DNA from 2 places in the Cupriavidus sp. IK-TO18 genome. Region 1 is predicted to be linked to the other one. Evidence: riboswitches for the same ligand, from Rfam matches in the RefSeq annotation. Region 1 holds a riboswitch; the other holds the start of a gene.
The links. Region 1 has a riboswitch for glycine ahead of gcvT (glycine cleavage system aminomethyltransferase GcvT). Riboswitches for the same ligand answer to the same signal wherever they lie in the genome.
Positions count from the first base shown of each region.

Region 1 (5,987 bases):
TTGGCGCCGTCGACATAGACCTGGCCGCCGTGCTTGTGCACGATCTCGCAGATCTGCTGCACGCCCTGCTCAAACACGCCGTGCGTGGACGGGTAGGTGATCATGATCGCAGCCAGGTTCTTGCTGTGCTGCTCGGCCTTCTTCGCCAGGTCTTCCAGGTCGACGTTGCCGTTCTCGTCGCAGGCCACCACCACCACCTTCATGCCGGCCATCTGCGCCGACGCCGGGTTGGTGCCGTGCGCCGACGACGGGATCAGGCAGATGTCGCGATGGCTTTCGCCGCGGCTGGCGTGATACGCATGGATGATCAGCAGGCCCGCGTACTCGCCTTGCGAGCCGGCGTTGGGCTGCAGGCTGACCGCGGCGTAGCCGGTGGCGGCGCACAGCATGGCCTCGAGCTGGTCGATCATCTCGCGGTAGCCCACGGTCTGGTCCAGCGGCGCGAACGGGTGGATCTGGCTGAACTCGGGCCAGGTCACCGGGATCATCTCGCTGGTGGCGTTCAGCTTCATCGTGCACGAGCCCAGCGGGATCATGGTGCGGTCCAGCGCCAGGTCCTTGTCGGCCAGCATGCGCAGGTAGCGCAGCATCTCGTGCTCGGCGTGGTGCGTATTGAACACCGGATGGGTCAGGTACTCGCTGGCGCGCGCCAGTTCGGCCGGGAAGGCGTCATTGATGGCGGCTTCGAGCTTGTCGAAATCGAGGCCCGCCGGCAGCGGCTTGCCTTGCGTGAAGATTTCCCACAGCGCAACCACGTCGTCGCGGGTGGCGGTCTCGTCCAGCGAGATGCCGACGCGCGTGGCGCCGGCATGGCGCAGGTTGATGCCGCGCGCGGTGGCGGCGGCATGGATGGCTTCGGTGTTGAAGCCGGTCTCCAGCGTCAGCGTGTCGAAGAAGGTGGCGTTGGTGCGGACGAAGCCAAGCTGCTCCAGGCCGGCGGCCAGCGTCGCGGCCAGGCGATGCACGCGCTGCGCGATGCGCTTCAGGCCCTGCGGGCCGTGGTATACGGCGTACATCGACGCCATCACCGCCAGCAGCACCTGCGCGGTACAGATGTTGGAGGTCGCCTTTTCGCGGCGGATATGCTGTTCGCGCGTCTGCAGCGCCAGGCGATACGCCTTGTTGCCCTGCGCGTCGACGGTCACGCCGACCAGACGGCCCGGCATCGAGCGCTTGAACGCATCCTTCACCGCCATGTAGCCGGCGTGCGGGCCGCCAAAGCCCAGCGGCACGCCGAAGCGCTGCGAGTTGCCCACGGCCACGTCGGCACCCCATTCGCCCGGCGCGGCGATCAGCGTCAGCGCCAGCAGGTCGGCGGCAGCCACCACCAGGCCCCCGGCGGCGTGCACCGCGTCGGCGATGGCGCGGTAGTCATTGATGTCGCCGTTCACGCCCGGGTACTGCAGCAGCACGCCGAAGGCGCCCGCAGCAGCGGCGTCGGCGGCGGGGCCGACCTTCACTTCGATATCCAGCGGCAGCGCGCGCGTTCGCACCACTTCCAGCGTCTGCGGCAGCACGTCGTCGGCGACGAAGAAGATACTGGAGTCGTGCTTGTTCACGCGCTGCAGCAGCGTCATCGCTTCGGCGGCAGCGGTGCCTTCATCGAGCATCGACGCGTTGGCGATATCCAGCCCGGTCAGGTCGGTGACCATCTGCTGGAAGTTCAGCATCGCTTCCAGGCGGCCTTGCGAGATTTCCGGCTGGTAGGGCGTGTAGGCGGTGTACCAGGCCGGGTTCTCGAAGATATTGCGCAGCACGACCGCGGGCGTGACGGTGTTGTAGTAGCCCTGGCCGATAAAGCTCTTCAGTACGCGGTTCTTGCGCGCCAGGCCGCGCAGCTTGGCCAGTGCGGCTTCCTCGCTCAGCGGCTCGGTGAACTCGCCCATCGGCATGCCGTCGCGGCGGCGGATGGCGGCGGGGATCACGGCATCGATCAGCGCGGCGCGGCTGTCGTAGCCGAGCACCTTCAGCATGTGCTGCTGTTCGGGGGTATCGGGGCCGATGTGGCGGGCGGCGAAGGCGTCGCGCGCCTCCAGTTCGGCCAGCGTGGGCCGGTTACCTTGGGCGGCGGTCATGGGAAGCGGGGCGTTCATTGGCAAGAACCTCGTGGGGAGCGCTGCGGCAGGTGGTCAGCCGTGCCGCGGCGCTGCAAATGCTGTGTGCCGATCCCGGGTGCGGGACCGGCGGGGCGATCAGGCGCCGACGCTGGCCTTGTACGCGTCGGCCGACATCAGGCCGTTGACGTCGTCGCTGTTGGCCGGCTTGAGCTTGAACAGCCAGGCGTCGAAGGCATTGGCATTGACGCTTTCCGGCTCGGCCGTGGCGGCTTCGTTGACGGCGATCACTTCGCCGGCCACCGGGGCGTAGATATCGGAAGCGGCCTTCACCGATTCCACCACTGCCAGCGCGTCGCCGGCACCGACCGACTTGCCCACTTCGGGCAGTTCCAGGAAGACGATGTCGCCCAGCGCATCCTGTGCGTGGTCGGTGATGCCAATGGTGAGCGTGCCGTCGGCTTCGACGCGCACCCACTCATGCGACTCGGTGTATTTGAGGTCGGCGGGGAAATTCATGAAGGTTCTCCGGATTCAGATCTGTTTCTTGTTGGGTGATGCCTGCCCGGCAACGCTGCCGGCAGGCGAGGGCGACCGTTGGGTGAGCGGATGTTTCCCTTAGCTCACGAGTGCCTTGCCATTACGCACAAACGGCAGTTTAACCACAGTCGCGTTGAGTTTGCGGTCGCGGATCTCCACCTGCACGGTGTCGCCGACGTTCACGCCCTGCGGCAGGCGCGCGAACGCGATCGATTGCGACAGCGAGGGGCTGAAGGTGCCGCTGGTGATTTCGCCGTCACCGGCGGCGGTGATGACCTTCTGGTGGGCGCGCAGCACGCCACCTTTGTCGCGCAGGATCAGGCCGAGGAATTGCTGGCGCGAGCCGGCCGCGGCCAGTGCCGCCTTGCCGGTGAAGTCGCGCTCGCTCTGCAGGTCGACGGTCCAGGCCAGGCCCGCGTCCAGCGGCGAGGTGCTGATATCCATGTCCTGGCCATACAGGTTCATGCCGGCTTCCAGGCGCAGCGTGTCGCGCGCGCCCAGGCCGGCCGGGCGCACGCCCGCGGCATTCAGTTTTTCCCACAGGCCGGCGACGCTGGCCGCCGGCACCACCAGCTCGAAGCCGTCTTCGCCGGTGTAGCCGGTGCGCGCGACCATGACTTCGCCAAGTGCGGGGTCCTGCACCACGACAGCGTTGAACGGCTTGAGCGCATCGGAAGGCTGGGTCGACGGGAAGGTACTCCACACCTTGGCGCGGGCGTTAGGGCCCTGCACCGCGACGATCGCCAGCGGCTGCGCGCCCGCGGGCGCAACATCTTCACGGCGCGGGGTGATGGTCACGCCGCTGCCGGTGGCGTCGTTGCGCGCACGGATCCAGTCGATATCGCCGACCGCGGTGCTGGCGTTGACCACCAGGCGGAAACGGTCCTCGGCAAAGAAATAGACGATCAGGTCGTCGATCACGCCGCCTTTTTCGTCGAGCATGCACGAGTACAGCGCCTTGCCCGGCGTCTGCAGCTTGTCGACGTTGTTGGCCAGCAGGCCGCGCAGGAAGGCGCGGGTATTGGGGCCGCTGAGGTCGACCACGCACATGTGCGACACGTCGAACATGCCGGCGTCGGTGCGCACGGCGTTGTGTTCTTCGATCTGGGAGCCGTAGTTGACCGGCATGTCCCAGCCGCCGAAGTCGACCATGCGGGCGCCGAGGGCGCGGTGGATGGCGTTGAGGGGCGTGGCCTGGAGCGTCATGGAATCCTCGGGGGCAATGTCGGGTTGCGAAAACAAAAAAGGGCCATCCGCCGCAACGATCGCTATGCCAATGGCCAAGCAATCCGCTGCGGCGGATGACCCCTCTGTCCTCGATACCTGAGAGATTACGAGGCGGATTCGTTGAATCCCGTCCTCGCGCGCCCCTTCGGTGGGCACGCTCGCCACGAATGGCGGGTGCCGCTCTCCAGAGTGCGGCATGCATCGTGTGCATGTTGCATGCCGATCCGAGCGGTCCGTGGTGCCTGAGAGTTTTCGGGTGATACCCCTTCGGCGGCGCAGATATGCGCGCTCTCCCGGTCGGATGCGCGCAATGTACGGGAGGGCCCTGCCTTTGTCAACGCGGCGGGCGCCCCCCGCCAGCAGCCATTCGCCCTATCAACGGCGATGGTCGTCGGTCATTACGTTACCGACCACGCCGCCCAGGGCGGCACCGCCCAGCGTGCCTGCGGCACTACCGTGCGTCAACGCAGCACCGCCGGCCGCGCCCACGCCGGCACCAATGACCGTGTTGCGCTGCTTCGGTGTCATGTCGGCACAGCCGGTGGCCAGGGCCGCAACGGCTATGCCGGCCATCGTCGCTTTGGAAAAGGCTCGTAGCATTTTCATGATGGGCTCCGAAAGTAACTTTGAGTACGTTCGGGACGCAGGTCTGCCATCCCGCCATACTGGTTAGAGGAGGGCCCGGACGCCCGGTTTTGGGACTTACCAAGTGTTACTTCGGTAACGTCCCCGCCCCCGGAAAAAGCGGTTCCCGCTGACTGATCAGGGCCGGCCCAGCGTGTTAACATGATTAGCTTTGCGTCCGGCGCCGCCCCATGTGTTGTACAGGGCGCGACGCCGTCCCGACCACCCCACGCAAGCATTCCCGCGCATGAGCCACGGCCTCAACGCCGCCCAATCTGAAGCCGTCCGCTATCTGGACGGACCCTGCCTCGTCCTTGCCGGGGCGGGCTCGGGCAAGACCCGCGTGATCACGCAGAAGATCGCGCACCTCATCGAAGACAAGGGCTTCGAGCCGCGCCATATCGCCGCCGTCACCTTCACCAACAAGGCTGCCAAGGAGATGCAGGAACGCATCGGCAAGCTGATGGAAGGCAAGACCACGCGCGAGGGCAAGCGCATCCCGCTCAAGCAGCTCACAGTCTGTACCTTCCACTCGCTGGGCGTGCAGATTCTGCGCATGGAGGCGGAACACGTCGGCCTGAAGCCGCAGTTCTCGATCATGGATTCGGACGACTGCTTCGGCCTGATCCAGGAGCAGCTCGGCACCACCGACAAGAAGCTGATCCGCGGCGTGCAGAGCACGATCTCGCTGTGGAAGAACGGCATGGTCGACCCCGAGGCCGCGATCGCGCAGGCGGCCAATGCCGACGAGCACCAGGCCGCGCTGGTCTACCGCAACTACGTCGCCACGCTGAACGCGTACCAGGCGGTGGATTTCGACGACCTGATCCGCTTGCCCGCGGAACTGTTCGCGCGCAACGAAGCGGTGCAGCTGAAGTGGCAGAACCGGCTGCGCTACTTCCTGGTCGACGAGTACCAGGATACCAACGCCTGCCAGTACCAGCTGCTCAAGCTGCTGGCGGGGGGCTCGCACCTGCGCGCGCCGGCCTTTACCGCGGTGGGCGACGACGACCAGGCCATCTACGGCTGGCGCGGCGCCACGCTGGACAACCTGCGCGGGCTGCAGACCGACTTCCCCGACCTCAAGGTGATCAAGCTGGAGCAGAACTACCGCTCCACCGTGCGCATCCTGGAAGCGGCCAACGCGGTCATCGCCAACAATCCCAAGCTCTTCGACAAGAAGCTGTGGAGCGAGCACGGCATGGGCGATCCCATCGCCATCCACCCGATGAACGACGAGGAGCACGAGGCGGAGTCGGTGGTGTTCCGCCTGTCGGCGCACAAGTTCGAGCGCCGCGCGCAGTTCCGCGACTACGCCATCCTGTACCGCGGCAACCACCAGGCGCGGCTGTTCGAGCAGATCCTGCGGCGCGAGCGCATTCCCTATGTGCTGTCGGGTGGCCAGAGCTTCTTCGACAAGGCCGAGATCAAGGACATCTGCGCCTACCTGCGCCTGATCGCCAATCCCGACGACGATCCCGCCTTTATCCGCGCGATCACCACGCCGCGCCGCGGCGTCGGCAATACCACGCTCGAAGTGCT
Region 1 is NZ_JADGMP010000002.1:130,510-136,496, reverse strand. Features, by position in the region: gene gcvP (aminomethyl-transferring glycine dehydrogenase) at 1-2,093, opposite strand, end outside; gene gcvH (glycine cleavage system protein GcvH) at 2,193-2,573, opposite strand; gene gcvT (glycine cleavage system aminomethyltransferase GcvT) at 2,673-3,800, opposite strand; glycine riboswitch at 3,895-4,019, opposite strand; glycine riboswitch at 4,041-4,127, opposite strand; gene IPF36_RS01950 (glycine zipper 2TM domain-containing protein) at 4,197-4,427, opposite strand; gene IPF36_RS01945 (UvrD-helicase domain-containing protein) at 4,693-5,987, shown strand, end outside.

Region 2 (5,987 bases), on a different contig from region 1:
GGCAGTGCTTTACCTTTCCGGGCCGCAAGCTGGCGCTGAACTATGGCTTCGACCGGCTGCGCTTCACCGGCCCGGTGCCGGCCGGCGCGCGCGTGCGCGGCGCGTTCACGCTGCAGCAGCTCGACGAAGTCCGCCCCGGTGAAGTGCGCTGCCACTGGAAAGTAGAGATGCAGGTCGAAGGCAGCGAGCGGCCGGCCATGGTGGCGACCTGGCTGGTGCAGATGCGCTTCTGAAGTTCCCCAATATCAATCCCAAGCAGGACGAGACTCCCATGAGCATCAAAGGCAAGGCATATATCGTCGGGGCCTACGAGCACCCGACCCGCAAGGCGCCGGACAAGTCGGTGGCGCAGCTGCACGCGGAATCCGCGCGCGGCGCGCTGGCCGATGCCGGCCTGACCCTGGCGGACGTGGATGGCTACTTCTGCGCCGGCGATGCGCCGGGGCTGGGCGCCACCAACATGGTCGACTACCTCGGCCTGAAGGTGCGCCACGTGGACTCCACCGACACCGGCGGCTCCGCCTACCTGGTGCATGTCTCGCACGCCGCGCAGGCCATTGCCGCCGGCAAGTGCAACGTGGCGCTGATCACGCTGGCGGGCCGGCCGCGCTCCGAAGGCTCGACCGGCACGCAGGCGCGCAACTGGGGCGCCAACCTGCCGGACGCCCCGTTCGAGGCGCCGTTCAATCCCGTCACCGTCAACCTGTACGCGATGGTGGCGATGCGCCATATGTACGAGTACGGCACCACGCCCGAGCAGCTGGCATGGGTCAAGGTGGCGGCGTCGCACCACGCGCAGCACAACCCGCACGCGATGCTACGCAACGTGGTCACGGTGGAAGAGGTGCTGAACTCGCCGTTGATCGCCGACCCGCTGCACAAGCTCGACTGCTGCGTGGTGTCCGACGGCGGCGGCGCGCTGATCGTGGCGCGGCCCGAGATCGCGGCCACGCTCAGGCGCCCGAAGGTGAAGATCATCGGCGCCGGTGAATACGTCAAGGGCCAGCTCGGCGGCGAGGTCGACCTGAGCTGGTCGGGCGCGAAGTTTTCCGGCGCGGCCGCGTTCGCTGAAGCCGGCGTGACCCCGGCCGACATCAAGTACGCCTCGATCTACGACAGCTTCACCATCACCGTGCTGATGCAGCTGGAAGACCTGGGCTTCTGCAAGAAGGGCGAAGGCGGCAAGTTCGTGGCCGACGGCAACCTGATCTCGGGCGTCGGCAAGCTGCCGTTCAATACCGATGGCGGTGGCCTGTGCAACAACCACCCGGCCAACCGCGGCGGCATCACCAAGGTGATCGAGGCCGTGCGCCAGCTGCGCGGCGAGGCGCATCCGGCGGTGCAGGTGAAGAACTGCGACCTGGCGCTGGCGCAAGGCACCGGCGGCTACCTGGGCTCGCGCCACGGCAGCGCCACCCTGATCCTCGAGCGCGAATAATGAACGATCGCCGGAGCAACTGACATGACGACCCCGCACACTCCCATGGCCTACAAGGCCCCGGACGAACAGCCCGACAACATCGAATTCTGGCAGGCCGCGCGCGAAGGCCGGCTGCTGGTCAAGCACTGCCAGTCATGCGGCAAGACGCACTGGTATCCGCGCACGCTGTGCCCGTTCTGCATGGGCGATACGGTCTGGAAGACCGCCAGCGGCCGCGGCACCATCTACTCGTACAGCGTCACGCGCAAGGCTGGCCCGCAGGCGTATTGCATTGCCTATGTGACGCTGGACGAGGGCGTGACCATGATGACCCATATCGTCGATTGCGATCTCGATGAGGTGCGCATCGGGCAGAAGGTGAAGGTCAGGTTCGCGCCCAGCGTGGATGGGGCGCCGGTGCCGGTGTTTGCGCCGGCCTGAGCGGTTCACGGCGGGCGATGGCGCTTCACTCCGTGGAGGCTCCCGCCCTCTCCCCCGTACCTCTCCCACGAGCGGGAGAGGGGCTGGGGGAGAGGGCCAGCGCTGGCAATAGCGAGGCGCTCAACTGGCAATCTCAAGCCTTGGCAAGTCCCAGCGAGCCCACGCCCGAGACTTTCGGCTCAACCAGCGCCTGCGCCACCACCCCCGCCACCATATCCGCCGTCACCGCCGACAGCGTCCAGCCAAGGTGCCCATGCCCGGTGTTGTAGAACACGCACCGGGCCCGCCCCCGCCCAACACGCGGCAGCATATCCGGCAGCATCGGCCGCAGCCCCGCCCACGGCACCACGCTGCGCGTGCTGACGCCGGGGAAGCACTGCTGCACCCATTCCACCAGCGGCCGGATGCGGTCGGCGCGGATGTCGCGGTTGAAGCCGTTGAACTCCGCGGTGCCGGCCACGCGGAAGCGGTCGTCGGCCAGGCGGCTGGTGACCAGCTTGGTTTCATCGTCGAGCAGGCTGACGGTCGGCGCCGCGGTGCGGCTGCCCGCGTCGTTCAGGTTGACGGTGATGGAATAGCCCTTGACCGGATAGATGTTGACGCGGTCGCCCAGCCCGGCGGCCAGCGCGCGGCTGGCGGTGCCGGCGCAGATCACCGCGCCGTCGAAGGTCGAGGTGGCGCTGTCCGCGCCTTCCTGCACGGTCACGCTGGCGCTGCGGCCATCGGTGGTGACCTTGCGCACGTCCTCGCCGTAGCGGCAGTGCACGCCCATGCGCTCGATGGCGGCGGCCAGGCCGCTGGTGAACTTGTGGATGTCGCCGGTCGAATCGCTTTCGGTGAAATAGCCGCCGTAGTAGGTGCCGGCCAGCGTCGGCTCGATTGCGCGCATTTCCGCCGGCGTTACCGCGCGGCGCTCCAGCCCGCCCTGCGCCAGCAGCGCCGAGACGCGGCCCGCGTGCTCGAAGCCCGCCTTGTCGCGATAGATATGCAGGATGCCTTCGCGCTTGTGGTCGAAGTCGATGCCTTCCTGCGCCGCCCACGCGAACAGGTGCTCGCGCGCCGCGATGGCCAGGCGCGCGGTCTCGATGGTGTTGCGGCGGTAATGCGGGATCGAGGCGATGAACTCGGCGAACCAGCTCAGCTTGTGCCAGCTCGGGCGCGGGTTGACCAGCAGCGGGGCGTCGCTGCGCAGCATCCACTTCAGGCCCTTGATGATGGTGGACCAGTGCGTCCACACCTCGGCATTGGAGGCGGATAGCTGCCCGCCGTTGGCGAACGAGGTTTCCATCGCGGCGTAGCGGTGGCGCTCGAACAGGGTGACGGAGAATCCGCGCCGGGCGAGCGCGTAGGCCGTGGTGACACCGGTGATGCCACCGCCGATGACGGCGATTGTCTTCATGATCTGGCAGTCCAGAAACGTCGGGGTGGGAGCCCGCACGCGACATGCGTGGCGGACGCCCCCTCTGTTCCTGACCTGAGAGATTCACGACAGCCGCCGGTGGTGCCCGGGGGTACCGGTGGCGGGGGCCGCTTGCTCCTTCGGTATGCCGGCTGACGATGGCGGCATTCTTCAGAGTGCTGTGACGCGTGATACCGGTCCTTTTGCCTGAGAGTTTCCGGGGCGGTTGCTCCTTCGGCGCTGTCCGCGGCGGCTGCCGCCGGATCAGTCTCTCCCAGCATCACGTTGGCGCGAACGCCAATCCGCGCAAATCTAGAGACAAAGGCCGCAAGTGGATATGCGGGTAAACGCGAATAGAGCCAGTCGTGTTCGCATGGATGGGTCGAGTCGCTTCTTTACCGGCGCGGCGCTATGTCGCACTGCGTCAAGCCGACCCGCCCCCTAGAATGTCAGCACTCGCTACGCGGAGGAAGTGCGCCGTAGCACGAGCCGGATACGGCGCACCGGTCGGGCGAGCCAGAAGAACAGAAAAGGTATTCCAGTGAGAAGAAATCGGATTGCGCTGGCCGCCTCGGCCGCGCTGATGGGCCCCGGCATCGCCGGCGCGCAGCCGGATGAACCCGTCAGCGCGCCGCAGCCCTTGCAGGAAGTCGTGGTCTCGGCGAAGACCGGGCGCGGCGAAACGCCGGCCACGCCGCCCAATACGCCATCGCCCGCCTATGGCATCAGCGCCGCACGCATGGCGGACTTCAACGTGGTCAACACCGAAGACGCGCTCAAGTACGCGCCCAACCTCGCCGTGCGCAAGCGCTTCATCGGCGATATGAACTCGATCATCTCGGTGCGCAGCACTAGCTCGCGCCAGTCGGCGCGCGGGCTGGTCTATGCCGACGGCCTGCTGCTTTCCAACCTGCTGGGCTCCGATTTCACTTTCCCGCCGCGCTGGTCGCTGGTCAACGCCGCCGAGATCGAGCGCGTCGACGTGCTGTATGGCCCGTATTCGGCGCTGTACCCGGGCAATTCGCTGGGCGCGACCGTGCTGATCAGTACGCGCACACCGGAGAAGTTCGAGGGCGATGCCAGCGTGCAGCTATTCACGCAGCGCTTCAACCTGTACGGCACGCACGACAGTTTCAACGGCGTGCACGCCAACGCCTACGTGGGCGACCGCGCCGGGCCGTTCTCGTGGCTGGTCAGCGTCGACCGGCAGGACAGCAAGAGCCAGCCGCTGAGCTTCTACACCGCGGCGCGCTCCAGCGTGCGGGCGACTTCGGCCGACAAGCCCGTGACCGGCGCCTACTTCGACCAGGACCAGACCGGCGCCGACCGCACCGTGATGGGCGTCAACAGCGAGGGCGTCACGCACACCGTGCAGGACCAGCTCAAGCTCAAGCTCGGCTACGACATCACCAATACCCTGCAGGCGCAATTCACCGCCGCCTACTGGCAGCAGGACCGCTCCAGCGCCACCGGCAGCTACCTGCGCGATGCCGACGGCAACGTGGTGTCGAGCGGCCCGGTCAATATCGGCGGCCTCCGCTACGTGATCCCCGCCAACGCGTTTGCGCCGGGCAATGGCGAGGACGCGCGCTGGCTCTACGGCCTGTCGCTGCGCACGCGCAACGAGACCGGGTGGAATTTCTCCGGCGTGGCATCGCTGTTCGATGTCACCAAGGACATCAGCCGCACCGCCAGCACCGCGGGCAATGGCCCGGGCACGGTGACCTATGGCGACGGCACCGGCTGGCGCACGCTCGACCTGAAGGCCGACTACCGCCCGCAGCAGCTCAAGGGCGGCCACTGGGTCACCCTCGGCTACCACTACGACAACTACAGGCTCAGCAACACCACCTACAACACCTCGGACTGGCAGGCCGCCACCATCTCCGCGTTCAACAACGCCTTTGCCGGCAAGACCGAGACGCAGGCGCTGTACGCGCAGGACGCGTGGTACTTCGCCGAGGACTGGAAGCTGATCCCGGGCGTGCGCTGGGAGCACTGGCGCGCCTATGACGGCAGCCGCAGCCAGCCAGGCGTAGATGTCGCCTACCCGGTGCGCAGCGAGTCCAACTGGTCGCCCAAGCTGGCGCTGGAAAAGGCCATCGGTCAGGACTGGCTGGGCCGGCTGTCGCTCGGCCAGGCCTGGCGCTACCCGACCGTCGCCGAGCTGTTCCAGGGCCGCATCACCGGCACCTCGCTGATCAACAACGATCCCAACCTGAAACCGGAGCGCTCCTTCTCGAAGGACCTGACCTTCGAACGCACGGTCGACCGTTCGTACTTCCGCGTGTCGGTGTATGAAGACGACATCCGCGATGCGCTGGTCAGCCAGACCAATACCACGGTGTTCCCCACCGTCACCAGTTTCCAGAACGTGGACCGCGTGCGTACGCGTGGCATCGAGCTTGCCTACGACGGGCGCGACGTGCTGACCAGCGGCTTCGACCTGTCGGCCAGCGGCGCGTACAACCATTCCAAGACGCTGGAGAATGCCAATAACCCGGCATCGGTGGGCAAGTATTTCTATCGCATCCCGCAGTGGCGCGCGAACCTGGTCGGCACCTACCGCTTTACGCCGGCATGGGCCGGCACGCTGGCGATGACCTATTCGGGGCGGCAGTACAATACGCTCGATAACAGCGACGTCAATCCCGACACCTTCGGCGGCACCAGCAGTTTCCTGACCTTCGACGTCAAGGTGACCTACAAGCCCGCCAGGAACGTGCG
Region 2 is NZ_JADGMP010000012.1:253,409-259,395, reverse strand. Features, by position in the region: gene IPF36_RS11185 (MaoC family dehydratase) at 1-233, shown strand, start outside; gene IPF36_RS11180 (thiolase domain-containing protein) at 272-1,438, shown strand; gene IPF36_RS11175 (Zn-ribbon domain-containing OB-fold protein) at 1,463-1,861, shown strand; gene IPF36_RS11170 (D-amino acid dehydrogenase) at 1,995-3,260, opposite strand; glycine riboswitch at 3,315-3,445, opposite strand; glycine riboswitch at 3,446-3,547, opposite strand; gene IPF36_RS11165 (TonB-dependent receptor) at 3,802-5,987, shown strand, end outside.
Region 2: linked by a shared signal. The riboswitch ahead of IPF36_RS11170 (D-amino acid dehydrogenase) and the one ahead of gcvT (glycine cleavage system aminomethyltransferase GcvT) in region 1 are both predicted to bind glycine.